Regions from separate parts of the Alteromonas sp. R7 genome, predicted to be linked through region 1. Evidence: predicted binding sites of a transcription regulator. Region 1 holds the regulator's gene; each other region holds the start of a gene.

What was found. Region 1 encodes sigma-54, which starts transcription at its own class of promoters, with help from an activator protein. Its sites were predicted from a motif close to GTTGGCACGNNNNTNGNNT; they were not measured.
Region 2: the regulator sigma-54 is predicted to act here: its motif matches at 5,849-5,867, upstream of glnK (P-II family nitrogen regulator).
Region 3: the regulator sigma-54 is predicted to act here: its motif matches at 3,210-3,228, upstream of AC0J2X_RS11630 (OpgD/OpgG family glucan biosynthesis protein).
Region 4: the regulator sigma-54 is predicted to act here: its motif matches at 2,239-2,257, upstream of xdp1 (exosortase-dependent surface protein XDP1).

Annotation. Positions count from the first base shown of each region.
Region 1 covers NZ_JBVTQX010000002.1:399,435-407,553, forward strand. Annotated here, with positions in the region: gene AC0J2X_RS04540 (KpsF/GutQ family sugar-phosphate isomerase) at 1-522, shown strand, start outside; gene kdsC (3-deoxy-manno-octulosonate-8-phosphatase KdsC) at 523-1,071, shown strand; gene lptC (LPS export ABC transporter periplasmic protein LptC) at 1,068-1,646, shown strand; gene lptA (lipopolysaccharide transport periplasmic protein LptA) at 1,615-2,169, shown strand; gene lptB (LPS export ABC transporter ATP-binding protein) at 2,172-2,897, shown strand; gene AC0J2X_RS04565 (RNA polymerase factor sigma-54) at 2,971-4,452, shown strand; gene hpf (ribosome hibernation promoting factor) at 4,483-4,770, shown strand; gene ptsN (PTS IIA-like nitrogen regulatory protein PtsN) at 4,784-5,227, shown strand; gene rapZ (RNase adapter RapZ) at 5,312-6,157, shown strand; gene AC0J2X_RS04585 (HPr family phosphocarrier protein) at 6,157-6,429, shown strand; gene mgtE (magnesium transporter) at 6,604-7,962, shown strand; gene AC0J2X_RS04595 (response regulator transcription factor) at 8,014-8,119, opposite strand, start outside.
Region 2 covers NZ_JBVTQX010000010.1:40,360-48,478, reverse strand. Annotated here, with positions in the region: gene AC0J2X_RS15700 (adenylate/guanylate cyclase domain-containing protein) at 38-1,111, shown strand; gene AC0J2X_RS15695 (Dyp-type peroxidase) at 1,140-2,066, opposite strand; gene ggt (gamma-glutamyltransferase) at 2,251-3,942, opposite strand; gene AC0J2X_RS15685 (ammonium transporter) at 4,164-5,411, opposite strand; gene glnK (P-II family nitrogen regulator) at 5,444-5,782, opposite strand; gene AC0J2X_RS15675 (hypothetical protein) at 6,064-6,879, shown strand; gene AC0J2X_RS15670 (AraC family transcriptional regulator) at 6,929-7,648, opposite strand; gene AC0J2X_RS15665 (endonuclease) at 7,877-8,119, shown strand, end outside.
Region 3 covers NZ_JBVTQX010000006.1:164,882-173,000, reverse strand. Annotated here, with positions in the region: gene AC0J2X_RS11655 (ATP-binding cassette domain-containing protein) at 1-176, shown strand, start outside; gene AC0J2X_RS11650 (TIGR02444 family protein) at 157-666, shown strand; gene AC0J2X_RS11645 (hydrolase) at 687-1,721, shown strand; gene AC0J2X_RS11640 (YheU family protein) at 1,770-2,006, shown strand; gene AC0J2X_RS11635 (outer membrane beta-barrel protein) at 2,060-2,614, opposite strand; gene AC0J2X_RS11630 (OpgD/OpgG family glucan biosynthesis protein) at 3,441-5,066, shown strand; gene mdoH (glucans biosynthesis glucosyltransferase MdoH) at 5,047-7,038, shown strand; gene AC0J2X_RS11620 (YceI family protein) at 7,152-7,736, opposite strand; gene cysQ (3'(2'),5'-bisphosphate nucleotidase CysQ) at 7,864-8,119, opposite strand, start outside.
Region 4 covers NZ_JBVTQX010000001.1:663,335-671,453, reverse strand. Annotated here, with positions in the region: gene pssA (CDP-diacylglycerol--serine O-phosphatidyltransferase) at 8-811, opposite strand; gene xdp1 (exosortase-dependent surface protein XDP1) at 1,187-2,122, shown strand; gene xdp1 (exosortase-dependent surface protein XDP1) at 2,305-3,171, shown strand; gene prsT (XrtA/PEP-CTERM system TPR-repeat protein PrsT) at 3,277-6,090, shown strand; gene dld (D-lactate dehydrogenase) at 6,109-7,812, opposite strand; gene AC0J2X_RS02840 (L-lactate permease) at 7,851-8,119, opposite strand, start outside.

The sequences.
Region 1 (8,119 bases):
GGTCTTGCTCCTACGTCAAGCACAACCGCCACACTGGTTATGGGTGATGCGCTTGCGGTAGCACTGCTCGACCAAAAAGGTTTCACCTCAGATGACTTTGCGCTTTCGCACCCAGGCGGTAGTTTAGGCAGAAAACTTCTGCTTAAAGTTAGCGATATAATGCAAAGCGGCAGTGATATCCCCCTTGTCCATGCCAGTGCTTCTGTTGCTGACGCACTGCTGGAAATATCTAAAAAGGGACTGGGTATGACAGGCGTGATAGCGGCAGACGGTACGCTGACAGGCGTCTTTACGGATGGCGACCTACGACGAATTCTCGATGCCCGCGTAGACGTACACAGTGCGACAGTAGAAGAAGTAATGACTAAAGGCGGCAAGACTACCACCGCAGGTCAGCTGGCTGTAGAAGCCCTGAATTTGATGGAAACCCATAAAATTAGTGCGTTAATGGTTACTGACGATAAGCGCAAACCTGTTGGGGCCTTTAACATGCATATGCTATTAAAAGCAGGAGTGCTTTAAATGACAACCACCTTATACACGGAAATAAATGACTCGCTTTTCGCAAAACTAGCCAAGATAAAGTTGCTGGTATGCGACGTTGATGGTGTGTTCTCAGATGGTCGAATTTACTTAGGTAACGACGGTGAAGAACTTAAAGCATTCCATACCCGTGATGGATATGGTGTAAAAGCGCTAGTGAGCAATGGAGTGAATGTCGCGGTTATTACTGGACGTCGCTCTGCCATTGTTGAAAATAGAATGAAGGCACTGAATGTTGCACATATAATTCAAGGCGAAGAGAATAAAGCAGACGCGCTTAGCGACCTGATGAAGCACCTTGAGTTAAACACTGACGAAGTGGCTGCGGTAGGTGATGACATGCCAGATACGGGTATGTACAAGCACGTTGCGGTTAAAATTGCGGTTGCCGATGCCCATCCTTACGTAGCAAAACAAGCAAACTGGATTACGACCCTTCCCGGAGGGTTTGGCGCGGTCCGAGAAATATCGGATACCATTTTGCAGGCCAAAGGGGTAGCAAATGAGATTTTTGGAGCTAGTGTATGAGCCTGTTTGGCTTTAATCGCTTAGGATTAAGTATATCGGCGCTATTTATTCTGGCGATGCTGATGTACATCCCTACGTGGATGGAAGAGCAGCCTGAAACGCAGGGGAATCGTGAAAACGATGCGCTAAAGCCCGCCTACAAAGCAAAAAATCTAACCACTACGCTGTACAATCAAGACGGTGAGTTAAATCACAAAGTATTTGCAGAGTCGATGGAGCATTACGACCAGCTTGGCTTTGTATTGTTTCAGCAACCTAAATACACCCTTTATACAGAAAACGCGTCATCACCATGGGTGGTAACCGCTGATGAAGGTACACTATACAATAACGAGCTAATCCAGCTGGAAAACCAAGTTAATATTGAGAACCAAACTGGCGATGACTTTGTCAGAAGTATATCGACCGAGTACATTCAAATTAATTTAGAAACCAAGCAAATGACATCTGACCAACCCGTTGAAATACTGGGCACCCAATATGTCATTTTAAGTAATGGGTTTAACGCGAATTTACGCACACAAGAATACGAGCTTTTAGATCATGTACAAACCACTTATTCCCCTAGCAACTAGTTTATTGCTTGCCATCGCTAGCGGTGCGGTACACGCCAGTGAAGATGATTTTTCGCAGCCCATAAAAATAGGCTCGAACACCCAGTTTATCGACGGTAAAAATAAAACCGCGTTGTACAAAGACGACGTACTCATAACTCAAGGCTCTTTGGTTATTGAAGCTGACGAAGTGGAAGTAATTGCCACTGACGGTGGTGGTCGTGAAATATTTATTGCTAGAGGAAAGCCTGCAAGCTATTCCCAGCAATTGGAAGACGGCACGCCAGTTTCGGCAAAAGCTAATGAAATACGCTATGAAGTGGTGAACCGAACGATTTCTCTTGCTGGAAACGCAGAGTTGAAACAAGACACCAGTAAAGTACAGGGTGACAACATCACGTTCGATATGATTACCGAGCAATTGCTAGCGACTGGCGGCGCAGGTAAGGATGGTGAGGGTCGAGTGACCACAGTATTCACACCTGAGACCATTCGCAAAACTTCGTCTAAGAAAGACAAAAAAGACAACGAGGGCAATGAATAGCAATGGCAACTTTGAGCGCTAAAAATCTTGCTAAGGCTTACAAGTCAAGACAGGTTGTTCGAGATGTAAGTCTGTCTGTCTCAACGGGTCAAATTGTTGGTCTTCTTGGCCCAAATGGCGCTGGTAAGACCACCACATTCTACATGATTGTTGGTTTAGTGAATCTGGATAAAGGCAAGATTGAAATCGACGACAATGAGCTAACTCATCAGCCCATGCACGAGCGCGCACGCCGCGGAATTGGCTACCTACCGCAGGAAGCCTCTATTTTCAGAAAGCTCACAGTGCATGAAAATATCATGGCCATTTTGCAAACCCGTAAAGATTTAAATTCACAACAGCAAGAAGAAGAAGCTGATGCGCTACTTGATGAATTTAATATTAACCATATACGTAATAGTACGGGAATGAGTTTGTCAGGGGGCGAACGCCGTCGCGTTGAGATTGCCCGCGCTCTGGCAGCAAAACCGCAATTTATTTTGTTAGACGAACCATTTGCTGGTGTTGATCCAATATCAGTTAATGATATAAAGAAGATAATACAACATCTTCGCGATAGGGGTATTGGAATCCTTATCACAGACCATAACGTACGAGAGACATTGGATGTTTGTGAAAAGGCGTACATTGTGAGTCATGGCGAGCTTATTGCGCAAGGAACGGCGGAACAGGTTTTAAGTAATCAAAAAGTAAGGGATGTATACCTAGGCGAACAATTCAGGCTATAGTTAATGTAACCGAATTGCCATTTTTCAGTTTCGCTCTGGTATATTCAATTTAGAGCATTTAAATAAGACGTAGATGAAACCATCTTTACAGCTAAAATTTAGCCAACAACTTACCATGACACCACAGCTTCAGCAGGCCATTAAACTGCTGCAGCTTTCTACACTTGATCTTCAACAAGAGATCCAAGAAGCGCTCGATTCTAATCCGCTATTAGAAGTTGAAGAAGGTAACGACGAGCCGCAACTAGAAAAGAACAATATCGACAACGATGACAGCGGCTCTGAGGCCACTGCTTCTGCATCTAGTGACACACTAGAAGCCGGCGATGCACTTGAGAAAAACGATCTTCCCGATGAGCTGCCAATCGACAGCACATGGGACGAATACTACTCTGCTTCATCTTCGCCAGCTCCGGGTCCATCCAATGACGACGAGCAAATCTTCCAAGGTGAGACTACTGAAGATATTCAAGAGCACCTTCTTTGGCAAATGCGCCTTACCCACTTCTCGGATACCGATCGCGCAATCGCTACAGCAATCATCGACTCTATTGACGAGTCAGGTTATTTAACCGTTACCCTTGATGATATTTTAGAAGCGGTTAACGATGATGATATGGAAGAGCCGATTGAAATGGACGAAATAGAATGTGTGCTTAAGCGCATTCAGATGTTCGACCCTATTGGTTCTGGCTCACGCTCTCCACAAGAATGTTTGATGGTGCAATTGCGCCAGTTTTCAGAAGACACACCGTGGCTTGCTGAAGCCAAGCAACTGATTGAAGAGTACTCTGACTTACTGAGCAGCAAAGACTATCGTACGCTTATGCGTAAAAGCCGATTGAAAGAAGATCAGCTACGCGAGGCAATGCGTTTACTGCAAACCTTGAATCCTCGCCCAGGTAGTGCTTTAGTTACTAAAGAGCCTGAGTACGTTATTCCTGATGTCTCAGTAACCAAGAAAAATGGCCGTTGGGTGGTTGAGCTGAACCCCGACAGTCTGCCTAAGTTAAGCGTAAATCAACAATACGCTGCAATGAGTCGCCGTGCCAAGAATAGTAGCGATTCACAATTCATCCGCTCACACATGCAAGAGGCTAAGTGGTTCATAAAGAGCCTTGAATCTCGTAACGAAACCTTAATGAAGGTTGCAAACTGCATTGTGCAGCAGCAAATGGGCTTTTTTGAGCACGGTCCGGAAATGATGAAACCAATGGTGCTAAATGATGTCGCAGAAATGGTAGATATGCACGAATCCACTATTTCGCGAGTGACAACGCAAAAGTACATGCATACGCCACGTGGAATCTTCGAATTGAAGTATTTCTTCTCAAGCCACGTTGCAACAGAGTCTGGTGGTGAATGTTCATCTACAGCGATTCGTGCATTGATCAAGAAATTAGTGGCCGCTGAAAAGCCTAGCAAGCCGCTAAGTGATAGCAAGATTGCTTCATTGTTGGCCGAACAAGGCATTAAAGTTGCCCGGCGAACAATAGCAAAGTACCGGGAATCGTTGTCGATCCCGCCGTCGAACCAACGCAAAAGCCTTATTTAATCGGGCTTAATAATATAAGGAAGACGAAATATGCAAATCAACCTTACTGGTCATCATGTCGAAATCACCGACTCTTTGCGTAATTATGTCGATACGAAGTTCAGCAAACTTGAACGTCACTTTGATCACATTTCTAATGTGCATGTCATCCTGAACGTTGAAAAATTAAATCAAAAAGCCGAAGCGACCGTTCATTTAAGTGGCGCTGAAGTATTCGCATCCTCAGAAAATACCGACATGTATGCGGCGATTGACAGCATGGTTGATAAACTCGACCGGCAGGTAATCAAGCATAAGGAAAAACTGAAAAAACATTAGTAGTTAATTAAGCATGGATATACAAGCCATCGTAAGTCTGGACCGCACCGAGTGTGCGGTTCAGTGTAATAGTAAAAAGCGAATTCTTGAGATCATCGCTGATATCGCTGCCAAGCAAAACGAGAACATTGATCAGGCAACGGTACTCAACAGTTTGATGGCTCGAGAGCGTATGGGTAGTACAGGCATTGGTAATGGTATCGCCTTGCCCCACGGACGCCTGCCGGGCCTTGAAAAAGTGATCGCCATTGTTGTAACCAGCACGCCAGCAATCGACTTCGACGCCCTTGACGAGAAACCCGTAGACATCTTTTTTGCGCTACTCGTTCCCGAGGAACAGACCGAAGGACACCTTCAAACGCTGGCCACCGTGGCTGGTAAACTAAGCGACAAAGAAACGATTAAAGCAATACGTCGCGCAACGACAAGCGACGATATTCTATCTGCATTAAGTTAAACATTAAGCGCCTATTAACCGTTTAGTAGGCGCCTAATTCAACAACGCGTATGTGATAAAACCAGAGTATTAGGGAGAAAGTAGGTGAAGCTGATAATAATCAGTGGTCGTTCGGGGTCTGGTAAGTCTGTCGCACTTCGCGCATTGGAAGATTTAGGTTATTACTGTGTTGATAATATCCCGGTAAACTTACTTCCCACCTTAACCCATACAGTTGTTGACGAGTACGATCAGGTTGCGGTAAGTATCGATGTGAGAAACTTACCTAAAAATCCTGACGATTTGGTAGAAATTTTAGACTACCTGCCTTCTTCGTGGTCGATGACCATTGTTTACATTGACGCGAGCGATGATGTACTGGTTAAGCGTTTTAGCGAAACACGTCGTCTTCACCCTCTTGCCAAGCTCAATAAGTCGCTTTCAGAAGCCATTAAAGCCGAGTCTGCCCTACTTGCTCCTATTGCAGAACGCGCAGATTTATATTTAGACACTGATAAGCTTACCATTCACCAACTGGCAGAGTTAATTCGAGAGCGTATCTTGGGTAAGAAAAGCTCACGCCTTGTGCTTGTGTTCGAGTCGTTTGGCTTTAAGCACGGTATTCCTAAAGATGCGGATTACGTTTTTGATGCCCGCTTTTTACCTAACCCCCACTGGGAGCCCGACCTTAAACATCTGACCGGATTAGATGCACCAGTAGAAGTATTTTTGGGGTCGCAGCCTGTAGTGACCAAGTTCATTTGGCAAATTCAGAATTTAATAACGACATGGCTGCCTCATTTAGAGCGCAATAACAGAAGTTACGTAACCGTAGCGATTGGCTGTACTGGTGGCCAACACCGTTCGGTTTATATCGCACAGACCCTGTCGAAAACCTTCAGTGAAATACACCCTGATGTTCAAATTCGTCATAGAGAGCTGAATCAGTAATGACTATTCAAAAAACGCTAACTATCGTCAATAAGTTAGGGTTGCATGCAAGAGCGGCGACCCAACTGGTTAAACTGGCTAATCAATTCGACGCTAAAATCATCTTAAAAAAAGGCGATAAAGAAGCAGACGCAAGCAGTGTATTGGGATTAATGATGCTTGAAAGCCATCAAGGTGAACAGGTAGACGTGATTGTGGACGGCATTGATGCTGTTGATGCACTTGCAGCTATTGAAGAGCTTATTGAGGGCAGATTTAACGAAGACGAATAGTCTTACTTGCCCAATCCATTGACCAATTAATCAACACTTAGCGCAGTTATCTTAAAATCCTGCGCAAAACCTACGCAATTATCATGACAGACTCATCATAATTGCGATATTCTACGCCCACTTAGGCTCTATGGCCTGCATTGTTCATCTTTTAGCTTGTAGGAATAACGCCTTATGGCAGAAGCGCTTGTTTCTAAATACGTACAAACTCAGTTACGCGCACTCAACGCTGCGTTGACCAACGGTCAATTCGTATCTGTACGTAAGCTTCTGCTTGAATTACCGCCTTCAGACGTCGCCCACATTCTTGAATCTAGCCCAAGCAGAACCCGTGACGAATTATGGGAGCTCATTGATGGTGACTTTCACGGCGACATTTTAGAAGAACTGTCTGACGATGTTCGAAACGGTATCATTACAAAAATGCTTCCCGCTAATGTGGTTGACGCACTTGAAGAGATGGATACCGATGACTTAGCAGAGACGCTAAGCAGCCTTCCCGAGCCAGTATTGGCCGATATTCTAGATTCGATGGATGCACAAGATCGCGTGCGCGCAGAGCAAGCGCTGTCTTACGGTGAGGAAACCGCTGGTTTCATCATGAACACCGACACCATCACATTACGTCCAGATGTGACCATTGACGTGGTTCTGCGCTATATCCGCTTAAAAGGTGAGCTACCTGAGAATACGGATACGTTTTACGTGGTAAACCGAACTGACAACCTTGTTGGTATTGTTCCGGTTACCCGTTTACTCACCGCAGATACCGACGATAAAGTGTCTGACGTTATGGACGAGGAATCTGAAGCGATTCCTGTGAATATGCCAGACGATGAAGTCGCAAGCCTGTTCGAGCGATACAATTGGCTTTCAGCACCTGTTGTAGATGAAAACCATCGCTTAGTGGGCCGAATTACCATTGATGACGTGGTTGATATTATTCGTGAGGACGCCGAGCACTCGATGATGAGTATGGCGGGTCTTGATGACGACGAAGATACCTTTGCACCCGTTATGCAAAGTACCAAACGACGCTCGGTGTGGCTGGCGGTAAACTTAGTGACGGCGCTAATGGCTGCGATGGTGAGTGATCTATTTGAAGCAACGCTCAGCCAACTGGCTGTGTTAGCTATATTAAATACCATTGTCCCCAGTATGGGCGGTGTAGCGGGTAATCAGACGCTAACGCTAGTTATTCGCGGTATGGCACTAGGCCATGTTAACGCGAGTAACTCACGATGGCTTATCAGTAAAGAAATATCCATCGGCTTTTTAAACGGTGCCATTTGGGCGGTGCTTATTGCCTCTGTCATCGCGTTATGGAAACAAGATTACATGCTGGGCGTAATTATTGCCTTTGCCATGATGGTAAACATGATTGCAGCTGCTTTAGCGGGCGCAACCTTACCTATGATCATGAAGCGTCTTAAGATAGACCCTGCCCTAGCTGGCAGTGTTATCTTAACTACGATAACCGATGTAGTGGGTATTTTTGCTTTCTTAGGTACTGCGACGCTGTTTCTAATTTAAGTTAATTTTGAACTCTCATGCCTGATAGGGCATGGGTGAGCTAAACAACACTCATGCAATAAGCGCTTTCTCTATATATCCATTGACGTTCAGCTTGTAACCCACACCCCAGACGGTTTCTACTAGCTGTCCGCCATTTTCAATACTGTTGATTTTA
Region 2 (8,119 bases), on a different contig from region 1:
CTTCATTTAAAAGCAGTTTATAGGTGTGGTGTTATCAATGGATTGGCAGTTTGGCGCTATTTGCGCACTTTTTCTCTACAGTGTCGCTATCACAACTTTGCACGTAAGGCGCAGCCGTCGGTTTGCATACAGAGCTAGCCAATTTAAACGTCGGCGTCATGTCTCCACCACTGTCGCAAAAAACGACGATGAAACGCACTTTCACACAGCTGCCGATGAGGCCCAAAGGCTTACACAAACCTTTCAAAAATTCATTCCAAAGCAGTTTGTGGAGCACATGTCGAATTCTGACGTAGACGCGCTGGGTCTTGGCTATGCGGCAGAAAACGACGTTGCGATTATGTTTTGCGATATCAGAGGCTTTACCGGCTTTTCTGAACGTATTACGCCACAAGAGTTGATGAACTTTCTTAATTCTTATTTCACCAGAATGAATGATCCTATTCATCAAAACCACGGTTTTATTGATAAGTTCATGGGCGACGCCATTATGGCGCTGTTCGATCATCGCGAAGGATCTTCACAACAAAAAGCTATGGATGCGGTTAATGCTGCGCTCGACTTACGCAAAGCGCTGACAATATATAACGGCCATAGAAAGAACAGTAACTACGAACCAATTAATATGGGAATAGGTATCCACTTTGGCCCTGTTATTATGGGTACGGTAGGTTCAGAAGATAGGATGGATACCACCGTCATTGGCGATAGCGTAAACATTGCTTCTCGCTTAGAAGCTTTAACCCCCAAATACGAGGCGGATATTATCGTAAGTGCCCAAGTTCTTCAGACCATAGGGTCTGGCTTGCCAATTAAAACCCGCTTGCTTGACTGGGTAAGAGTGAAAGGACGAAAAGCGCCAATTGAAATATACGAGGTGTTAAGCCACCTTTCAGAGAGTGAGCAGGAAAAGAAGTTAGCGGTTCAGACCAAGATTGCCGCAGGTATCGCATGCCGTATAAATCAGCAATGGGACGAGGCCATTTCTTTTTTTGAGACCGCTGTCGCTATGAGCCCAAACGATTCGCTAGCGCATCATCACATAGATGTTTGTCGAATTTACAGAAGCGTCGATTTTAAGGAGGATTGGGATGGTGCGCTAGTCTACTAATCCCAATGGCCATAAGCGACGGTTAAATTTAGGACTCAGATAACTTAGCCTGCTGGCGAATAAAATTAATGGATGGCGCGAAAAACGCAGCACCTGTTTCAGCACTGGTAAAGTCCAGCCATCTGTCATAATCGCCTTCACCGTTGCCGTATATTTGGCTGTGGAGCATCTGTTTAAATGGCCGCGCACTGGCACTACAGCTTACAAAGAATAAACCTTGGGAGGCCATATCACCGTATGGCATGCCTTGCTTAATTAGCCTTGGTTCGTCGCCATCGGGCGCAACAGTGCTTGCCCTAACACAATGCGAAGATTCAGACTGTTCGCTACTTACCAAATTGTGTTCTTGCGTGGTGCCCATCACTTGTTCTTGCTGACGGCTTGAAAGACTATTCCAGCGCCTTAAATCGTGGCGATAGCGTTGTATGTGAACATAGCTGCCACCGCTAAAATCAGGGTCATCTTCGCCAATAATGCCGACTTGTCTCCGCTTCATGCCACGTGGATTATCTGCGCCATAGAGAAAACCATTGAGGTCACGGCCATCTAAGTACCTAAACCCTCTTATTTGCTCTACCAGTTCTACATGAATACGCAACAAATCCATCACTTCAATGCCAACCGCATGGCAAATATCCAGCCTATCAGCGCGAATTTGAATGAAGAGATCGCAAGGCATGGTGGGGGCACTTCTATCATCACACTGCATATCAGGAAAAGGGGCAAGCTCAACAGGTATCAAACCGGGGTATACCTCAGCCCAGTAACCGGTGCCAATAGCGACAACGCCGGTTACCATGGCTTCATAGTGCTCATTCTCAAAATGCTCGAATATATCCAGCACGCGAGATAGTTTGGCGCGTACGGCTTGGCTATCGTCATCAATGACGTTCAGTAGTAAATACTGTGCATGTAAATTTGGCTCAGCGCAGAGGCCTTTTTGTGGTTGTGTCATTGCCGCTCTTGTTGTTATTAACGCCTTGTTCTGACGTTTCGCTGCTGGCGATCATTCGCCGCGCTTTGTTGTGCGAACCTTATCGTAAAGTGTAGCGGCTGCTTCAAACTTTGAAACCCTTTAAAGCGAAGCAGCAAACGGGGGAACAAATTAACTCCGCCGCCTATTATTTACACTAGTGTGCTTAATAGCCCGCGGCTTGTCCATCTTTTCGCGTTTCTGAAGCGCCAAAATAGACACCTTTCTGCTCGTCCCAAGCGATGGCCTGATAGCCACCGAACGCGCCTACCACGCGTTGAAGCTTATGCCCCCGCTCCATGAGTTCTCGCTGAACGGTTTCACTGAACCCTGATTCTAAGCTCACATAGCCACCATCAGTCATCAACGCGCCCGTTGGGCTACTCGACCCACTGTGCAGTATGCGTGGAGCATCCCCCGCTTCCTGCAAATTCATTCCGAAGTCGAGAATGTTTACAATAATTTGCGCATGCATTTGAGGCTGAGTTCCACCGCCCATCACGCCAAAGCTCATCACTGGCTTACCGTTTCTTGTTACAAAAGCCGGGATAATGGTGTGAAATGGACGCTTTCCCGGGCGATATTCGTTAAAGTGCCCTTCTTCAAGCGTAAACATCTCACCTCTATTTTGAAGAATAAAACCTAGCCCTGGAGGTGTCATGCCTGAGCCCATTCCGCGGTAGTTACTTTGAATTAAGGACACCATATTGCCCTCTTTATCAGCAACGGTCAGATAAATGGTATCCCCTTCATAAATACCCGCATCAACGCGATTCGCTGCGCGTTCATTATCTATGAGCTTCTGGCGCTTAGCGGCATACTCTTTCGAAATTAGCCAGTCGACTGGAATATCGTTGAAGTCTGGATCCGCATAGAACTTAGCGCGATCTTCGAAGGCGAGCTTCTTGGCTTCAACAAAGGTATGGATGTAGTCTGCTGAGTTAAACCCCATTCCTTCGATATCATAGTGCTCAAGCACATTAAGAATCTGTAGGGCCGCTATGCCTTGTCCATTGGGCGGAAGTTCCCACACATCATAACCGCGATAGTTAGCAGAAACGGGCTCTACCCACTCCGAGGTATGCGATGACAAATCCTGGTATGACAAAAAGCCGCCTTGGGACTTCATGTAAGCATCGATAGTGCGTGCGATATCGCCTTTATAAAAAGCATCTCGCCCGCCTGTTGCAATCTTTTCATAGGTCACGGCTAAGCCAGGGTTTTTAAAAACATCGCCTTTTTGCGGTACTTTCCCGTCGATAAGAAAAGTCTCTGCGAAGCCGTCATAGTGACCAATTCGCTCTTGATTCATCTGCCAGTAATAGGCAATGACTTCTGAAACAGGAAACCCCTCACGGGCATATTTGATAGATGGCGTAAGCAGCGCAGACATGGGCAGCTTGCCAAATTTTTCGTGTAGTGCAAACCAGCCATCTACAGCGCCAGGGACAGAAACGGGTAGCGGACCAAATTTTGGAATTTGATGCAAACCACGCTCGGCAAACACCGCTTTGGTTAACTGTCTGGGTGAACGGCCAGAAGCGTTTAAGCCGACTAGCTTCTCTTCTTTTGCATCCCACACAATGGCAAATAGGTCGCCGCCAATACCGCTGCCTGTAGGCTCAACTAAACCTAACATGGCGTTAGCTGCAATAGCTGCATCAACTGCACTGCCGCCTTGTTTTAAAATATCCAACGCCACTTGCGTAGCTAATGGTTGGCTTGTTGCTGCCATGCCGTTCTTTGCAATAACTTCTGAGCGACTTGCAAAGGGATGCCCCGTTATTCTGTCATAGCCCAAACAGCTGATACTAAAGAAAGCCAGTATCAAAGGTAGAAGTCGCACACTTGCAATCATAACCGTCCTTTTACTAAAACGTTGCCGATAATAAATCTAGCGTTAGTCTATCGATTCATAGTGTAGCGTTATTGTCACATTACGCCTAGGCTCTTTTCCTAAGCTCAGTAATGGTCATAAAACACATTGCATGAAACGAAAAAAGCCCCGCATTAGCGGGGCTTAAACGAAGTAATAAGGCATTATTGTTATTGTTGTTTCGTTGCCTAATCGAGACTCTCTTACGAACGGCTGCTTGTGAAGTCTGGGTATGCTTCCAGACCACATTCGCTCATGTCTACGCCGTCGAATTCTTCTTCTTCGCTCACACGTACACCCATAACCGCTTTAATCACTAGCCATACCACTAGGCTCACTACGAATACCCATACAAAGATAGTCGCTGCACCAATTAGCTGACCAGAGATGCTTGAACCATCGTTAGTGAAAGGTACAAGGATAAGACCTAGAAGACCAACCACGCCGTGAACTGAAATTGCGCCCACTGGATCGTCAATCTTAAGCTTGTCTAGTGCAACAATGCTAAGCACTACTAAAATACCACCAAGGCCGCCGAACAGCGTAGCTTGTAGTGGTGTAGGTGTTGAAGGCTCTGCTGTAATAGCTACAAGACCGGCTAGAGCACCGTTAAGTACCATAGTTAGGTCAGCCTTACCGAATAGAATGCGTGCTACGATAAGTGCAGCAATTGCACCACCAGCAGCTGCAGCATTTGTGTTCATAAATACAATCGCTACTGAGTTTGCACTTTCAACAGTTGCAGTAGCCAGTACTGAACCGCCGTTGAAGCCAAACCAACCCATCCAAAGGATGAATGTACCTAAAGTTGCAAGCGGTAAGTTTGCACCTGGAATCGCGTTTACTTTACCGTCAGCGGTGTATTTACCCTTACGAGCACCAAGCACAAGAACACCAGCAAGAGCAGCAGCTGCACCAGCCATGTGAACAATACCTGAACCTGCAAAGTCAGAGAAACCAAGATCGCCAAGCGTATACATACCGAATACTGCTTCGCCGCCCCATGTCCAAGCACCTTCCATTGGATAGATGAAGCCCGTCATAACAACTGCGAACGCTAGGAATGCCCAAAGCTTCATACGCTCAGCTACCGCACCAGATACGATAGACATTGCTGTTGCAACAAATACTACTTGGAAGAAGAAGTCAGCAGAAGGTGCATACGTTGCTGGCTCTTCAGCGACACCTGTTGCGCCATCAGCCATGATACCGCTTAGGAATGGACCCCAGTCGCCGCCACCGTACATAATGCCGTAACCGCAAATCATGTACATAGTGCAAGCGATAGCGAATAGCGCCACGTTTTTAGTTAGAATTTCTGTGGTGTTTTTCGCTCGAACAAGACCTGCTTCAAGCATCGCAAAACCTGCAGCCATCCACATAACTAGTGCACCGCAGATTAGAAAATAGAAGGTATCTAGCGCATACCCAAGTTCAAAAGTGATTTCCATTATGGTTTTCTCCGCAAATATATCGTTGTGGCTTACAGCGCGTCGCTATCCGACTCACCAGTTCGAATACGAACGGCGTGTTCAAGGTCGTAAACAAACACCTTGCCGTCTCCAATTTTGCCTGTTTTGGCAGCGCCAACGATGGCTTCTACCAGGCGCTCTACTTGATCATCCTGAACAGCAATTTCCAGTTTGACTTTAGGTAGAAAATCCACCTGATATTCCGCTCCGCGGTAAAGTTCAGTGTGTCCTTTTTGACGTCCAAAGCCCTTCACTTCGGTCACGGTCAAACCGTCGATACCGATTTCTGAAATGGCTTCACGAACATCATCTAGCTTGAACGGCTTGATGATCGCTGTGACTAGTTTCATGAGTTGCTCCCAGTTTGTTTTGGTTATTCTGTGGTTTATGGTCGTGTTTCCAACTATGGGAAGATAAACCAAGAGCCATGCCACAAATGATTAGCCAAATAAATCAAATACATACAAGCAAACGCTTCATGAACGCACAAAAATAATGCACACTAATGGTGCACTGTTAAAAATTTGCCCAATTTTGAAGCGGTATGAGGTTGCGGTAAGGTGAGAGGACTAAAAAGTGCGATGAAATTAGGATGGAACTATTCGATAGGGCCCATGGTCTGTTGTTTACTATGACGACTATCACCCCATCTTTCTTTGCGCCTGAGCGCAGCATTGAACACCATTCCGTTGCAAAGAGAACGGCGTGGCGCCCACTATTAATTTCGGGCTGTGCACATGTGTTTGGGATCATCGTAGTGGTCATACTTTCTCAAATGGGCATCAACAACCAAAAAGCACGAGTAAATGTTTTGGAGCGAACGCAGGAGATAAGCGCCAGACTGTACTATCCCCCCGTTCCACGCCCTTCTGCCCAAGCTAAACCACAAGAAACTAAACCAATCGATGTTTCCCCTAAAAGGCAAGAAATTGAGTTGAAGCCTGACGCAACCAAAGCGACTGAAGCACTTGATAGTAAGAATGAAATTGTAGAAAGCCCTGCGCCCAAGCAGCAGAAAAATGCTGAGCCCGATACACAGCAGGTACCCATTGAAAGTAAGCCGACTAGTACACTGCCGTCGCCCACTTTATCAAAAGACGCAAATCGGCGCGCAGGCTCGTTGAATCTGTCGGTAAAAGATGGCGCCGCCCTCTATTTTGAAAAGTATCACAGTGACAAAGTCGCTGAAGACGCAGAACAAGCAGCAAAAGCATTTCAAGAGCGTAAAAATAGTCCTGTTCTTAGCGGGCCAAGCACACAGCAAATACAAGCTAATGAAAATCGACGCCCTTCAAAACGCGTAAACTGTAGCAGTACGACCAATAAAACTTTGGCGATATTGAGTGGAATTGCTGGTGGAACCTTAGAATGCACCAAAATGGACGACCACAAACGTTTTATAGAAGCCAGAGTCAATAAACTTCCTAAAGACGAAGAGATTAACTAGCCCTCTCTATCAACGATTTACCGTCATGTGAGGTAAGCCCTTATCACAGTCACTTTCTTTTGAAAAACTTAGGGGGTCGCCCGAAATACGCTTTGAACCGGCGACTGAATGCTGCAACATCTTCATACCCTGTTAGCTGAGCTATACCCAACATTGGTGTATCGGTATTTCTAAGTAGTGCTTTGGCCTTTTCCATCCTCACTTTTACAAGGTAATCTCGTAAACTATGCCCGGTGGCTTCTTTAAAGCGTGTTTTGAATTGCGTTGTTCCCATGCAGGCTATCCGTGCTAACTCCACCTGTGTAAAGCCTCGGGCAAGGTCGCGATGAATATGGCTTAATACAGGAGTCATTCGCTTATCCATGCTGCATCCTTTCAAGGATGTTTCTAGCAAGGTTAAAAATAGCGCCAGTATTTCTTCATGGCCTTGGTCAGCAAACTGGCTAATTTGAATCTCTACAAACGATAAAAACGCCTGTAATGCGGACGTTACCTGAAATATCGGGTGCAACCTGTCATTTAAATTAACTGGCACATACTCCAAGTCCGCCACAATAAATTTTGACAGTTCGTTAGCGCTAAAATAATGGACCTCATTCGGCGCTATGCATACGCCTTCGCCTACGCCTACCCGCCCGCTAAAATTATCGATTTCTATCAAGATATGTCCGTTGATGGGCAGCACTAACTGAAAGTAGTTGTGTTTATGGCGGCACGTTTGCTTCGTATATGAGCGTACGGATAGCGATGGAATTGGGCTGTCAGTCATTTTATTGCTCCCAACAGTCCATAATAGGTAGTACTGATCTTTTGCCTAACTCACCGTTTATTTGCATCTATTTCCTTGCCGTTAACTCAGTACTCTCTGCCGTTAGATTAAGCACTTTTATTCATTTTGTCACAAATACGTGCAATATTTGATACGCCTAGGAAGGCGTCGAACACTACGTTTAAGGAATAAATATACATTTAAAATAAAGACAATAACGGAAAATAAATGAATATAAACTTACGTCAAATAGTCGGCTTGGCAGGTGCGTTGTTACCCGCTATCGCCATGGGTCAGGTCTCCAATGGAGACTTTGAAACATGGACGTCTGGCGCACCTAATTCATGGTCAACTATCGACTCCGGCATTAGTGTAGCTGAAAACTCGGTCTACTCATTCTCGGGAAGCAAGTCTGCTGCAGTTACCGTCAATACGACAACGCAAGGTTCAACTGACTTCCGTCAGACAATC
Region 3 (8,119 bases), on a different contig from region 1:
AAGCGTCACTTGCCGATACTTCGCTTTACAGCGAAGACAAAAAGGCGCAGCTTATGGGCCTACTCGACAAGCAAACTCAGCTTAAGCAACAGCTTGAAGAAGAAGAGATGGCATGGCTAGATGCCCAAGAGCAAATTGAGCTAAAACGAGAAGAGTATGACAATGCCAACGCCTAATATCGAAAACCGCGCGTTTTGGGAGTATAGCGTTTCTCGCTATACCAAAGGTGATATGGCTCCTCTTGCGCTTTTACTACAAGACAACCACAAGGTTAATGTAAACGTTCTCTTGCTGATTTGCTGGTGTTTAGAGAATAATGTCATCATTAATTTGCCACAGCTTAAGGCAGTGATTGCGGCATCAAGTGCGACCGAAGAAAAGTTACAGTATCACCGTGCAAGGCGAAAGGCTGCGAGCCCCGAAAAAGGCGGAGACCAAGCAGAATATGACGCACTCAAAGCACAAGAGCTAGAGCTTGAAAGACAGCAGCAGCACGATATTGTTGCGTCGTTCAATGAGCAGCCAGTCACGCATCTGGGTCAAGGGCAATCTGTATCGTCTAACGTATTTAACGCGTCTATCGCAGCGTTTATAAATGCATACGGACTGCGAGACAACAACGAGGCGCGCCAACTAGTGAGCCTAGTGGTTAATCAACTATCGTAAAAACACAATAAGAAAACAAAATGAGTAAATCAGCGCTATCGCATGGAAAGATAATAAAAAGCAGCTTTAAGGTGCCAGGGTGGGCGAAGAACCGTCATGTGCAAACCATATGGCCGCGTTTTATTCAAAAGCGGTTGCCTTTGTCTTACGACATGGAGCGTCTCACATTACCCGATGACGACTTCGTCGATGTGGCGTGGGGGCCAAAACCGCAGGAAACATCGGGTATCGTGGTGATGTTTCATGGTTTAGAAGGCAGCATTAAGTCGCATTACGCGAACGATATGATGGCGCAACTGTCTGTGAATGGTTGGCAGGTGGTGATGATGCACTATCGCGGCTGTAGCGGCGTGCCAAATTTAAAAGCGCGGGCGTATCACAGTGGAGAAACAGAAGACCCCAGCTTTTTCTTAGAGTGGCTTCACGATAAATTTCCACGAATTCCTAAAGTGGCCATCGGCTTTTCCCTTGGCGGCAATATGCTATTGAAACTGTTGGGCGAAAACCCTGCGCAAAAGTGGCTTAAGGCAGCGATTGCCATTTCTTCACCTCTTAAACTTTCTGAATGCGCTAAATCAATTAACCAGGGTTTTTCTCGTGTATATCAAAAGTATTTACTTACTAGCATGAAGGATACGCTGCGTAAGAAAATGGAGTACATCGATTATCGCAAGCTTATACAGCTAACAAAAACTGATGTGGAAGAGATCACCAGCTTTACCCAATTCGACGAGAAGATCACAGCGCCGCTTCACGGCTTTGCAGACGCTCAAGACTACTATGAAAAGTGTAGTGCGTATCACTTTTTAAGCGCGATCCACTGTCCTACACTGGTATTACATAGCATTGATGACCCCTTTATGAATCACTTAATTGTGCCTAAGGAAGAAGAGCTTGCGCGCAACGTTACCGTGGAGCTAAGTGAACGAGGCGGTCACGTTGGGTTCATGCAAGGTTCTATATTAAATCCTAAAGTATGGCTGCACGAACGGGTGAAACGTTTTGTAAGTGAAGCCTTACCTGTAAATACTACGTGTCGTTATGTCAGCCGCTAATGTTGATGTTCTAATAATTTACCCAAACGCTTTTTATCAGGAGTGTGAATGATAATCCCCATTGATGCGCTAGAAGCCGATACGCTTTATAGCTTGGCTGAGTCTTTTGTTCTGCGAGAGGGCACGGACTACGGCGCTGAAGAAGTTGCGCTAGATGTGAAAGTGCAGCAAGTGTTAAACAGACTCAAGTCGGGTGAGGCGGTGCTGGTCTATTCAGAGCTTCATGAAAGTGTAGATATCAAAAGAAAAGAAGATATTGAGCCAAGCGAAGCTGAAGAACAATAGACACAAAAAAGCCGGGTCGAGCAACCCGGCTACCTACCTGAGGAGAGGAAGGCTTAAAACGCGTAACGTGCAGTTACCTGCATAATGTCTAAATCATCAATGATTCTGTAGTTTGCACCCACAGCCCATTGTGGCGTGATGTAATAGTTGGCGCCTACTCTAAATGTCGCTTCACCATCGTCTACATCGTAGTAGCCAACTTCACCCGCCAGCTCTACCTGCTCTGTGATCATCGAGCGAAGGCCAGCATTAATGCTGTAACCTGTTTCGTCGTTTACGTCACCGTCGATACGCTCTAAGTTGGCACCAAAATACGCGTCTGTTGTCGCGTTAACCGGTAAACGGTAACCCGCACCTAGTGTCAGCATATCAAAGTCAAAGTTGCCCTCTTCAAAGAAGCTATACTCGCCGTTTAGGTACCAGTTGCTGTTTAATAGGTATTTACCGTTAACGGTTAAACCGTCTGGTTCAAAAGACTCATTGTCGTCAAAGTCCATTTTGGTGTAACCACCTTCTACGTAACGCCAGTCAGGCTTGTCGGCCATAGCTGTAAGAGGAAGTGTTGCCGCAGTTAGTGCTGCTGCAATAAGTGTGAATGATTTACGCATGTGATAACTCCTTAGTATGTTCAGTAACCCACCTTGTTCACCGCAAACGTTTTCGTTGTTTAAACACGTTCTGGGTACTCTATAAAGCTCTAACCTTTTCATAATGGTTCTAGTCTTTACACAATGGCTCTAGACAGTTTGCAAAACGTGTTGCAAGTCAGTGCTTTACGACACAATGCAAAAGGCTACTTGGTTGATGAACACAAAGCCGTACTTGCCTTCATGCCATCTTTGTTATTTCCGTTAAGAAATAGTGTCCGATTTATTTATCAACATGATGAATAGCAAAGCGTTTGCCAACTTCGTACTAAATCACTATTTTGATATGTCTTAATTTATCTATGTAGCTAATATTTATAGATAAAATACGTCTGGCTTTTTAGAGGCTACACATTTGAAATGTTCAAAATCAAAGTTTGATGTATTCCTAGTAAAACGTTGGCACATAAAACTGTCTCTAAAAAACAACAGTTATCCTTTTGTCTAACTCATCGGACATTTTTACAAGCCAGTGTTTTCCAATAATCCACAATGTGTGTGTTTGTAAGCCATTGTAAATTATGAAAAATATAAAAAATAACGGCGACTATTTCGTGTTGGAACAGCTTTTGCTCAAGTCTCTGTGTGTTATCCAACATTCACTTTAGCCCTTCGGCAAGGAATTCGGTTTTTCACGATATTAGTGGATAAAGAAAGGAAGAGAGCGCCTTTCTCGCGTGGCTTCAATCAATACCGTTTTTGTAAAAGACGCTTTTCAGTAAGTAAGGCGTGTAACGAGTTGTTGATGGTCATCTGGATAACCATTGTTTTCATAAGGAGAGGACAAATGGCTAAGCCAGTTTCGATTTTCGGTAAAGATTTACAAACGAATGTGCGTCAGCGCAATAAGCTGTCACACCTTCTTTTAGCGATGAGCAGTGTCATCGCATTATTTGCGTTTCATCAAGCCGGTGCAGTTGAGGTTAACAACGATAATCAGCCTCAAAAAGCATCGCCGGTTCTTCAGTCAATTATTGATGCTGCACGCCAGTCAGCGACAGAGAGCTACGAGCAGGACGATCACGGGTTAAACAGCAAGCTTAAAGAAATTGACTACACCACGTATCGTTCAATTCGCTTCAAGCCCGAGCAGAGTCTTTGGCATGGCGAGAATGACTACGAACTGCAGTTTTTTCACCCGGGTTTTTTATATGAATACCCTGTCACTATCCACACTATTGGTGAAAGCAATAAGCCTGAACGCCTAGCGTTCAACAGTGACATGTTCAACTACGACGGGTCTGCGTCGGGGTTAGCTGGGCTAACGGACGAAAAGTCAGGGTTTGCTGGATTTCGCGTTCACTACCCTATCAAGAACGAAGAGTACAAAGACGAATTTGCTGTATTTTTGGGGGCATCGTACTTCCGTCTTGTAGGTAAAAATCAAGTGTACGGTATCTCTGCACGAGGTCTTGCGATTGATACGGCGCTAGCCAAAGGCGAAGAGTTCCCTCACTTCACTGAGTTCTGGGTCATAGAACCGAGTGAGGGTAAGCCGATTACTGTTTATGCGCGTCTTGAAAGCCCTTCTGTAGCGGGCGCGTACAAATTTGTTATACAGCCTGATATTGATACCAGCGTTAAGGTAGAGAGTTGGTTATTTGCCAGAGATGACGTGAGCAAGCTAGGCATTGCACCGTTTACCAGTATGTTCTTGTATGGCGAGAACACAGAAAAGCGCCATGACGACTATCGTCCAGAGGTGCATGATAGTGACGGTGTACTCATGGTAACTCACGCTGGTGAAGAAATTTGGCGCCCGCTGACGAATCCTGCACGCCTTCAAGTCACGTCACTTAGCGACGCAAACCCTAAAGGATTCGGCATGCTTCAACGCGACGGCGAATGGGATAATTACCTCGACGCAGAGGCCAATTACCATATACGCCCAGGGCTATGGGTGACGCCAGAAGCTGGTTTTGAGAAAGGCCGATTAGAAGTCGTCGAAATTCCGACTAAATCCGAAATACACGACAATATTGTGGCTTTTTGGACGCCTGAAAAGCCATTCAATTCGGGCGAATCACTGTATTTCGCTTACGAGCTTAAAACCGTAGAACAAAATCCGTTTGTCAGTGAACTGGCCTCAGTAGTACGTACCCGCCAAGGCAAGGCTGTGTTGCCGGGTGACGAGTTTAAAAACGACAGTCTAAATACGACACGACAGTTCAGCGTGGACTTTAGCGCGCCTTCTGCCGTTGCTTTTGATGACGAGTCGATGAAGCTGGTGGTACAGGGTACTAACGGCACGATTTCTCAGCAGCGACTTTACCCCGTAGCTGACGGACAAGAGTGGCGAGCCACCTTTTTTGTTAAGCCGAAAGAGAAGCAGACGGTAGATATGCGCGCTTACATTGAGAAAGACGGTAAACGTGTGAGTGAGGCTTGGAATTATGTCTACCAACCAAAATAATCGCGCTTGCGCAGCGGTATCGGACGAGGCTAAAGCCGTGCCTCAGGTTAAAAGTGATGGCACTGCACGTGCTTCACATTTCATCTTAAAAGGAGAGCATATGCGTTTGTTTATCATGGCAATGCTAGTTATTCCAAGCACGGCACTGGCCGGTTGGAGTTTATACGAGATCTTTTTACCTAACGGCCTTACCAACCTAGAGATTGCACAGTTGGGGTTGGGGCTAACCCTGTTCGCCTGGTTGTGTATGGCGTTTTGGACAGGCATTATCGGTTTCTTTTTGCAGCTTTTTAACATTGACCCGCTAAGCTTGCGCAGAAATCAACCTCAGCCTGATGCTACTGCGCCATTAACGCAAAAGCACGCCGTGGTTATGCCGGTTTATAACGAAGACACCCGCCGTATTATGGTGGGGTTTGAAGCTTGTATTCGCGAATTAATGGAAAGTGACAACAGTTCTAAATTCGACTTTTTCATGCTTAGCGACACCCGTGATATGGAAAAAGCGGATGCAGAGCTACGTGCCTTTACCCGTTTGAAAAAGCGTTTAGGTGCCTTCTCTAGTCAAGTGTTTTATCGTCGTCGCGAACAAAACCTGCACAGAAAAGTGGGCAACCTTAAAGAGTTTTGTGAACGCTGGGGTGCAAATTACGAGTCAATGATTGTATTAGATGCCGACAGCGTAATGACTGGAGAGCGCATGCAAGACTTGGCGCGTCGTATTGAGCAAAACCCTGATACGGCGTTAGTACAGACCATTCCAATGCCGGTACGTCAAAACACCTTCTTTGGTCGTTTTGTGCAGTTTGCTGCTCACCTTTACAGCCCAATGTTGGCGACAGGTCTATCGTATTGGCAAACAGACAGTGCAAACTATTGGGGGCACAATGCCATTATTCGTATTGCACCATTTATGCAGCACTGCGGGCTACCTACCCTTGAAGGGCGCGCGCCTTTTGGCGGTGAAATTTTAAGTCATGACTTTGTTGAGGCTGCTCTACTGCGCCGTGCTGGCTGGCAGGCCTACTTGCTTACCGACACCACGGGCAGCTATGAAGAAGTGCCAAGTAACATTGTTGACTACGCAATTCGCGACCGTCGCTGGGTGCAGGGCAACATACAGCATTTAGGGTTATTGAACGTTAAAGGTCTTAAAATGGCAAACCGCCTGCACTTCTTATTTGGTGCGTTTGCGTACATCTCTTCACTCATACTATTTTGCATGTTGTCGCTAGGTACAGCAGATGCGTTAATTCGCGCCACGTCAGTGCCAGAGTTCTTCGTGTCTGAATACCAGCTTTTCCCTAGTTGGCAGGTAGCGCGCCAAGACATGATGATGGTAACCATGTGGGGTACGGCGGCGTTACTATTCTTGCCTAAACTTCTCGGTATTACCTTAGCTTTAATAAAACGTCGCGGCGAATTTGGTGGCGCGTGGTCTTTGCTTAAAGGGGCAGCAATTGAATTAACTATGGCCGTGCTTATTGCGCCGCTAATGATGTTCTATCACAGTTATTTTGTGATTAGCGTTTTTGTTGGCCACTCTGTTAAATGGGAAGCGCAAGAGCGCGAAGGACGCAAAGTGCCATGGAAAGTTGCAATTAAACACACGCAAATTATGAGCTGTTTAGCGGTAGCGTGGGGCGTAACGACCTTCTATTTTACCCCGTCGCTATTTATGTGGTTGTTACCTGTATTGGTAGGCATGGTGTTAGCGGCGCCGGTTATCCGCTTAACAAGCAGCGATAAACTAGGCATAGCCATGCGTAAGTGGGGCGTGTTTGTCATTGACCAGGAAGTGAGTGAGTGTAAAGCACTTAAGCGTTTACGCGTTGCAATGGGGTATTTCGCTATATCACAGCACAAGGCAGAAGTACCTGCGCTTCCTGATAACGTGTGGCAGAGCATGCCAGAGCAAGTACTAAGTCAAAAGCCATTGCCTATGCGCCACAGGCTTCCTAACAGCGCATAATGGACTCAAAGTAGATATCAAAACAAAAAAACCGCACATGTGTGCGGTTTTTTATTGCGTTTAGTCACGTGCCACCTAGCTTTTTATCGATAGACGGCGGCAATAACAATGTTTTATTGAGTAAACGTAACTGAAAACGTTACGGGTACTGTTGTTGTTATGCTCTTAAGCCCTGCAATTTTTTGAAGTGCAGCTACGCCTTCAGCAAGTCCAAAAGACTCTGCTTTAATTAACGTTGGTGACGTGGTTGATACGGTAAGCGTATCGTCGTCTACTTTACTTGCTTTAACAGAAAATGACGTAGGAACGGCTTTTCCGTGCAACATCAAAATACCGTCTACCTTCCCGTTAACAACTTGGCCCGATTTCAGGTTCATCATTGACTCAGGCAAGTTGGCCTCAAATGTAGCTTGTGCAAACTTGGTCACGTTGAACAGCATCTCTTGCATTCGCTTGTTGCGAATATCAATGGCTGTATTCACTGACGATAAGTCAACCGCCACGTTAAGTTTGCCACCGTCAGACAGCGTACCATCAAAGCTATCAAACTTATGTACTTCGGTGACTTGTGCATTCTTCGTCGATAAGAAGTGTAGTGCACTTGTTTCGCCGTCTATTGACCAATCGGCTGCGGCGGGAAATGCTAGCCCACATGCGAGCAATGCTGCAGACAACGTGCGAATACGTGTAGTCATCATAGGTTACTCCTTTTACTTTTTGGTTCCATCTGGCTTGATTTAACCACTACCAGAGTAATGTGGCCCAGCAACATTACTACGCTATTATACGTAGGTTAACACGCTGCGCTAAGTAAATTATTACGCGCTAGTGCTGATGTGGGTTTACGAAGTCATCATACTGGACTACATCTTGCCATGGCACCCTTTGATCGCCCATTACCACAAAATCTGGGTTCTCTAGCGAATGACGCTGATTGTAGGTAAGAGGTTCGAAGTTAGCGGCGGCAATACTCCCACCCGCTTCAGAGACAATGCATTGCGATGCGCCAGTGTCCCATTCGCCGGTAATACCGATGCGCATAAACACATCAGCTTTTCCTTCGGCAATAAAGCAGGCTTTC
Region 4 (8,119 bases), on a different contig from region 1:
TACGTAATCATTCCTGCTTATTGTCTACACTTTCATTGCTTTTCTTTTTATCGGCATTGAAGTCTGCATCTTCTTCATGGTCGCCCACTACATCGTCTAACGTTACTTTCTCAACGGTACGAAACGTATTGATAGGTCCAGCTAACGCATATAGTGCAAAAACAAGGAACAATACTAAAGCGGGTTCTGTTGCCACAACAACGAATATCAGAAGAACTAAAAGAAGGCCTACAAAAGGCACCTTTCCATGCCAGTTTACTTCTTTAAAGGAATTATATTTAAAGTTGCTAACCATTAGTAAACCAGCTAAACCGGTCACTGCAGCAACTATTAAACCATAGTCGGTACCAACAGCATCATACTCAACTCCAACCCATACAAGACCAGAGACAACAGCCGCAGCAGCCGGACTTGCGAGACCTTGGAAGAAACGCTTATCGGCAATACCAACTTGCGTATTGAAGCGAGCTAAACGAAGAGCTGCCCCCGCTACATATATAAAGGCCGCTAACCAGCCTAACTTGCCCAGCTCAGTTAACCCCCAATTATAAGCAACAAGTGCAGGTGCCATTCCAAATGAAACCATATCTGCCATTGAGTCATACTCAGCACCAAAGTCGCTTTGCGTGTTCGTCATTCTTGCCACACGCCCATCTAAGCCATCAAAAATCATAGCAACAAAGATAGCCACTGCCGCGGCTTCGAACCTGCCGTTCATTGACGAAACCACAGCAAAGAAACCCGAAAACAACCCTGCTGTTGTTAATAAGTTGGGAAGTAAGTATATCCCTTTACGTTTTTGATCAGACATATGTCCTCATACTTCTACATATACAATTGCACTAATTATTTCATAGATATGCAGGAACGCATAGCAAAGTAAAAAGACTGCCTCGTTCCTTTACATAACGCCGTTGCAAAACGTTATTAACTTTGCATTGATTACACGTACTCCTACCACAATGCCGGCGCTTGGCTTCTATTTATTCAGGCCGCGTATGCTCACGATTAAACAAACAACTAATAACTAGGTATACGGTTACATACCTTAAATAGCTCACCGTTCATATATCATACAAGTCCATGTTGAAATTAGGTACTACCAAGTTTGTGTTCGCATAATGTGCGCACACATCACTCGGCGTGTACTTGAAGTGCTTTGCGCTTCATATATAGGAAAGCAATTATGCGAACGCTACAAAAAACGTTTTCTTTGCAAACTGTACTATTACTTTCCACAGCTTTGCTATCTACCCTGAGTGCTAATTCAGCATTCGCTACCTACTATAAAAAGCAAAGTTATTCTCACTGTGGGTCATCGAGCCAAAGCAACGAACAAAGCAATGTATGTAACTCTCCGTTGGGAGAATACACTTACGATCTAGTCGATGACAAAGTGACACAAACCAATCAGACGAATAATTCCTTTGTTCAAATAGACGGATTAAATATTAATATGTCCGCCTTTTCTGACACACAAGGGGTTACCGGCGAAACAGTCGTTGGCGCCAAGTTAGAAAAGATCTCAGATAAATGGGCTTACGGCATAACAAACAATGATGAAGCATACTATCGTGGCGACGCTGACCACGCTATTGACAATATCAACTATTACTCTCAAGGTAGCGCGAACGCTTATTATAGTGGTATGACTAACGTAGAACGTGACTATGACTTCGTGTTGTTATCTTTCGACTCTGCGGTGACATTAACGGGCGCAAGTTTTTCATGGCTTTACAGTGGCAGCGACAGCCAAGTATCTGTTGCAGCACTAAGTAATACTTCGAAACTAACCTCAGGTGTTAACACGTGGAGCGATATTGTCGCTAACGCCTTAACTTCAGCCTCATTTGATATTGAAAACTGTGAATATTTAGATCACCGCGCTGACTTTACTTTCACTGAGTCCGCTCAATATTGGCTGGTTGGCGCTTATAACACCGTATTCGGAAATATTGGCGGCCATGTAGGTAATGATGCCTTTAAGCTTGCTAATGTTGGCTTCTCAGTAACAGAGTCTGCCGGTACGCCAACGCCAACAGAAGTTTCTGAACCTAGAACCATTGGCTTACTCATGGCTTGTTCACTTCTCGTGATGTGGCGTCGCAAAAAATCCATTTGAAGAAATTAGACTTTAGATCACTGACAGGTTGGAAAATCTGTCAGTTTTTTTTACCCTCTCTCATATCGCCCCTTTTCAAATTATAACATTAACTTAAAAATCAGAAACTTAAACAAACTGGCACGAAATAAGCTTAACGTTAGAAATAATCATCTAATTTTGCTTTTTGGGTAGTTCAAAATATGAAGTTTTCTACATCGCTGACAATACTATTACTTGCTGTTAGTTCATCAGTTTTCGCTACAGATTCAAGCCTCAACAGTGCAAAGTATGATGCACAATACACACTCGCCAATTCTAATGGCAGCGCTAATTACTCACAAACGACCAATGCGCAAAACAGCAATACCTCAATCGAGATCAACGGCGTTACAGTTGATGTAGGAATCACTGCTTGGTCAAACTCTGCAGGACACGCCGACGACAAACTTGCCCAGGGCAATATTCAAGGTTGGTGGAACTGTACGCTTGGTAATAATGGTTGTACTTTAGCAAATAGACACGTTGGCTACGGAATTAAAAATAGTGATTATTCTTGGGGAGGTGATAGTCACGCAGTTGATAATAGCGGTGACGGCGGTGGCAGAGATTTTGATATGTTCTTACTGTCATTTAGCGAGTCAGTGACTCTTGAAAATGCAGCCTTCACTTGGGTAGTCGGCGACAATGATAGTAAAGAAGTTACTGTTGCGGGTCTTAATAGTATTGCGGCATTTGAGAGCGGAGCCAACTCAACTTGGAACACTGTTACAAGCGCTATTGTTGAGAATACACTAGGTCACTATGGCGTAGGTTCAAAAGGCTCAAACGGTTTGTACGAATCAACATTTACGAAGCTAACTGGTAGTGCAAAATACTGGTTAATAGGTGCATACAATACCATTTTCGACGATAACGCTAAGAGTAACTTTAACAGCGTACAATTAAAACTGTCTTCCATTGGTGTGTCAATGACTCAACCAACCGCAGAAGTTAGTGAGCCTGGCGCCCTAGCACTGATGGGGTTGGGTTTAGGTCTTGTTCTTTATAGACGTAAGCGCCGCGTTTAATTGTTTAAAAACGCATAGAAAACACGTATCTTTAGAAGGTGGCTTAGGCCACCTTTTTTTATGCTATTTTTAAGCCAGCGGCTAGGCTAAGTTTCGAAGGTATATATGGATTTTTTTAATAATAAAAAGCGTGTTGTACAACGCGCTATTGTCTCTGCAGTTGCCTCATCATTAATCGCTTTTAACAGTTTTGCTTCTACGTCAGAAGACTACGAAAAAGCACTGACCGCGTTTAATCAAAACGAATACGACGAAGCCTATATCCACCTTAAAAACAGCTTACAAAAAGATCCTGAAAACCTTGCTGCAAAAATCCTAATGGGCGAAATACTGCTTATTAATGGCTACTTAACTGCAGCAGAAATGGAGTTTGTAGAAGCGTTGGAAATGGGTGCAGATATCAACCTTCTGGCAGAGCCTCTCGGCAACACTTGGTTGTTTTTGAACAGGTACCAAGAAATTGTAGACTTCTCTGATCTAAACAAACTGTCAGGTGATGCGGAGCGCGAGTGGCTGATGATACGTGCAACTGCGTGTATTAGACTGCAAGACGAGTCGTGTGCCCTACGTGATTACAATACAATTGTTTCACGCACGCCTAATTTTGTACCTGCAATAAATGGCTTAGCCTCCATAGCTCTTCAAAATGAAGATTTATCCAAAGCGACCTCGCTTATCAATAAAGCCATGTCGTTAGAACCAGAAAATGCAATAACATGGCGATTGAAGGGGCAACTCGCATACCGACAGGGTGATACAGACGCTGCAACCGCACACTTACAAAAAGCACTGACTTTTAATCGAGACGATCCCATTGCATTACGGAATCTTGTTGATTTGTATTTAGAAGCGAAAGACTACGACACGGCAAAACTGTTCGTAGATGAGATAATCCAAGATACACCCAATGATCCGCTGGCAATTTTACTTAATAGCTGGTTACAAAGCAGAGACAACCAGCAAGCTATCGATAACGAAAAACTAAAAGAACTTAACGACTTCATGGCTCAACTGGATCCTGAGCTTATTACCTCACAGCCCATGTTGCTTTACATAAGTGGTTTAACAAACTTCTTTAATAACAACATGGAAACAGCCGCGAAAGACTTTAACGCTTATCTGCAACAAGAGCCTGATGACTTACAGGCGGTATTGATGTTGAGCCAAGTTTACATGGCGACTCAACAAGATAAACAGGCCCTTGCCCTGCTTGAACGTCATCAGGATGCGTTAATGGAAGACCCAGACTCAGCACTGCTTTTAGGTGACTTATTTATTCGCCAAAACAAAGCCTTTAAAGCCGAGAGACTTTTACAAAATCTTGAATATAAATACCCGAATGAAAACAAGCTCCAGCTATTTAAGATTAAACTAATGGCTGCCAGAGGTAAACAAGATGAAGCGCTATCGATTCTTGAAAATAACTTATCTACCTACAAGGATAATGCCGGCTTTCTTTTCACTTATTCATTGATGAATTTACAAGCTCAGCAGTTTAAGAATGCATTAAAAGGCGCTGACTTACTAAGCGCTTTGTTTCCAAACGAAGCAGAAGTTTTCAATCTTAAAGCCGGTATATTGATTAGACAGGGCCGATTAGAAGAAGCCAAGGTCAACATAGAAAAAGCGCTAGCGCAAAACCCGACGCTTTTCCCTGCGAAATTCAATTTAGCAGCCACGGAAAGCCGTTTAGGAAATGTCGATAAATCTAACCTGCTAGTAGAAGAGTTACTTTCTCTGTCTCCCCAACATAATGAAACGCTGATGCTGAAAGCGTTCAATTTAAGCAAAGCAGGAAATCTAGAAGAAGCTAAGCAAATTTATCTCGATATATTGACGCTAACGCCTTCAAATACTGGAGCGAGAGAGCGCGTTTCATCTTTGTATCAACAACAAGGCGACACAAAAAATGCGCTCTATCACTTAGACCTCTTAATCAAAGACGATTTCGACAACGCCGATTATCTCCTTCGAAAAGCAGCGCTTCAGTTAGAAGCAGGTCAACGTGCCGATGCAGAAAAAACGCTAAGTATTGTGAGGAATTTTATCAATGACGATGCCGGCAAGCTTATCGCATATGCTGATCAAGCTCGAAGTGTTGATAATGATGAAAACGCCTTAGACGCCATGGCCCGAGCGTATGAAATAGCGAATACAAGTACGTTTGTCACGTTGCGTTATGTGAGCCTACTGCTCGACATGCAAAACAACGACAAAGCACAATCATTGCTAACAACCATTCCCGCAAACCAACAACAAAATCCGGTTTATTATTTCTTGAAAGGCCGACTGGCAGCAAATAAGGGAAACAGTGAACAAGCTATCAAAGAGTTTGAAAAAGCGTTAGACGTAGACGCTACTTTTGCACAGGCTTTTGTTGCCATTTACAACTACGCACTGAACGATCAGTTTGTCGATGTATTCTTGAATACGGCAAGAAAACTGGTGAGCGAGAATGAAAACAATCTGCTGGCAAAAAACCTGTTGGCGCAATACTTATTCTTCATTCAAGAGTTCGATGAGTCGATAGCGCTTTACAAGGAACTTGTTGAGCAACCAAACTTACTCAACCCTGCTGAGGCTTACAATCGCCTAGCGATCATGCATATCGAGGAATCGCTAGTCACTGCAAAAAACTATGCACGTCAGGCCTACGAGCTTCAACCAAACTCAGCAAAAATATTGGATACCTACGGTCACATCAAAGCGCTACAAGGAGACTATGAAGGCAGCCTTAAAATGCTGAGGGATGCGTTCGCCAGAGACGCCAACGACCCAAATATTCGCTATCATCTGGGCTACACGCTAGCCAAGCTCAATAGAATTGAAGAGGCGAAAAAAGAGTTAGAATATGCAGTAAAAGTGGAACGCCCTTTCTTTAAGCGTCCTCAAGCAAGAACGCTATTAGAGAGCCTATAAGGCTCTCTTCGCATGCAGCTATAGGCAGCACGAACAATTGCGTTTGTGCTTTTCCATTTTGCCAATACCAGGGTTAAACGTATTAGTTGGATCTAAGTCTTTGTAAAATTTCTGCAAGTTACTTTCGGCTTCATACAAATGGCCTACATTGTGTTCAGCCGGATACTTAGCGCCACGACTGTCTAATAGTGCCAACATATCTGCTTTTACTTTTTTGGCGTCGCTGCCTTTTTTAAGTATGTAATCTTGATGGAAGACATGGCAGAAGAAATGTCCATAATAAAGTGACTTTTCAACGTGTTTGGCGATGTGCTCAGGCAGGTTCTCTACCCATAAATCATCGTTGCGGCGCAATGCGATGTCCAATGCTAAGATGTCTCCTACTTGCTTATGGTGTAACGTTTGATAGCGAACCGCGGCGCCAGCTGCAGCAAAACGTAATAAAAACGCCTTAGACGCTTCTTCTTCATTACAAGTAATGAAGTCGCCATCTAGCTTCTCTTCGTTAAACAGCTTGGCCAAAAGCGTTTTAACCTCTTCGATGCCACCATCGCTCATTTTAAGGATTAGATGATGCTCGTACTTGTCGCGGTAAGTTCTTATACTCGAGGGTATTTGGTCAGAAAAGAACTTACTACCGAACTGCATCAATCTATCGCTTAGGTAAGGAGGAAGCAGAGGTAACTTGTTGAGCACGGCATCCACCCGCCCTTTGAGTGCAAACATTTTAGGTAGCGAGTCAGTTCCCAAACGCTGAATACTTATGATGGTATCTTTTCCGTAAACATCTGCAATATCGAACATTTCTCTATGAAGATATTCACCCACCTCAGGAACGTTTTTACATTGACTCAGTATGTCTCTGCGAATACGAGTAAGTACAGAGGCATCATTCGTACCGATATAAAACGTTTGTTCTTCATTAGGCACTTCGAATGTATCTAAACGCACCGCGAACACAGCAATTTTACCTGCGCATCCACTGGCTTCGTAAAGCCGTGTTGGATCGGCATTAAAGCGGCTCGGCGTATCAGCATTTACGTCTCTAACGATGTGTTCATAATCACTTGCCGACGCTTTCATACTGGTTTCAGGTAGAGATTTTGGAAAGTTGCCAGAAGAAAGGTTTCCGATAATTTCTTCTGGCGTGTCGCCTAAATGTATCCCTAGGTGATTAACAAGCTTTAGCTCTCCGCTTTTATCCACCTGAGCGAACAGCGATAACTCAGTATAGGCAGGTCCCCTTTTGACAAGTGCCCCACCTGAGTTGTTTGCAACACCACCGACAATAGACGCACCTAGGCATGACGAACCAATTACAGAGTGAGGCGCACGCCCGAGTGGCTTTAGTGCCTTTTCAAGTTTGAACAGTGTTGCTCCCGGAAAGCTCAATACTTGCGTTCCGTCGTTAACCAGAACAATATCGTCCATTGCTAACGTATTTATAACCACCACTGGTCTATCGTAGTCGCTTCCACTTGGCGTTGAGCCTTCGGTCAAGCCGGTTTTCGCGGCCTGCATAATAATGATGCAGTTATATTCAACGCAAACCTTTAGCACTTCCCAATATTGCATTAGCGTATGTGGAAAAAGTACAGCCAATGCTTCGCCCTCGCCTGACCGCCACCCCTTGCGATAGTGCTCAGTTTGGCGCGTTCCTACGGCAAGATTGCTTTCCCCGAGTACGCGTTTAAAAGCGTCAATAATTGGGGTTGTTTGCATGTATAACTCCTTAGAACAGTGCAATGCGTATTAAAAAATTAGTTTGTGCCGACTAATGGACCGCCGACGTCAAACACATAAACCCCCAACCATACTAAAATACCTGCAAATGCAACGTAATATATAGTTGGGATAACAGTCTTTCTTAAAGTAGCTCCCTCTTGCCCCATTAATCCTACCGTTGCCGACGCAGCTACAACATTGTGTATTGCAATCATATTTCCGGCAGCCGCCCCAACGGCTTGCGCTGCGATAATTAGTGCAGGTGACAATTGGAGGCTAAGTGCTGCTTCGAACTGAAACTGGC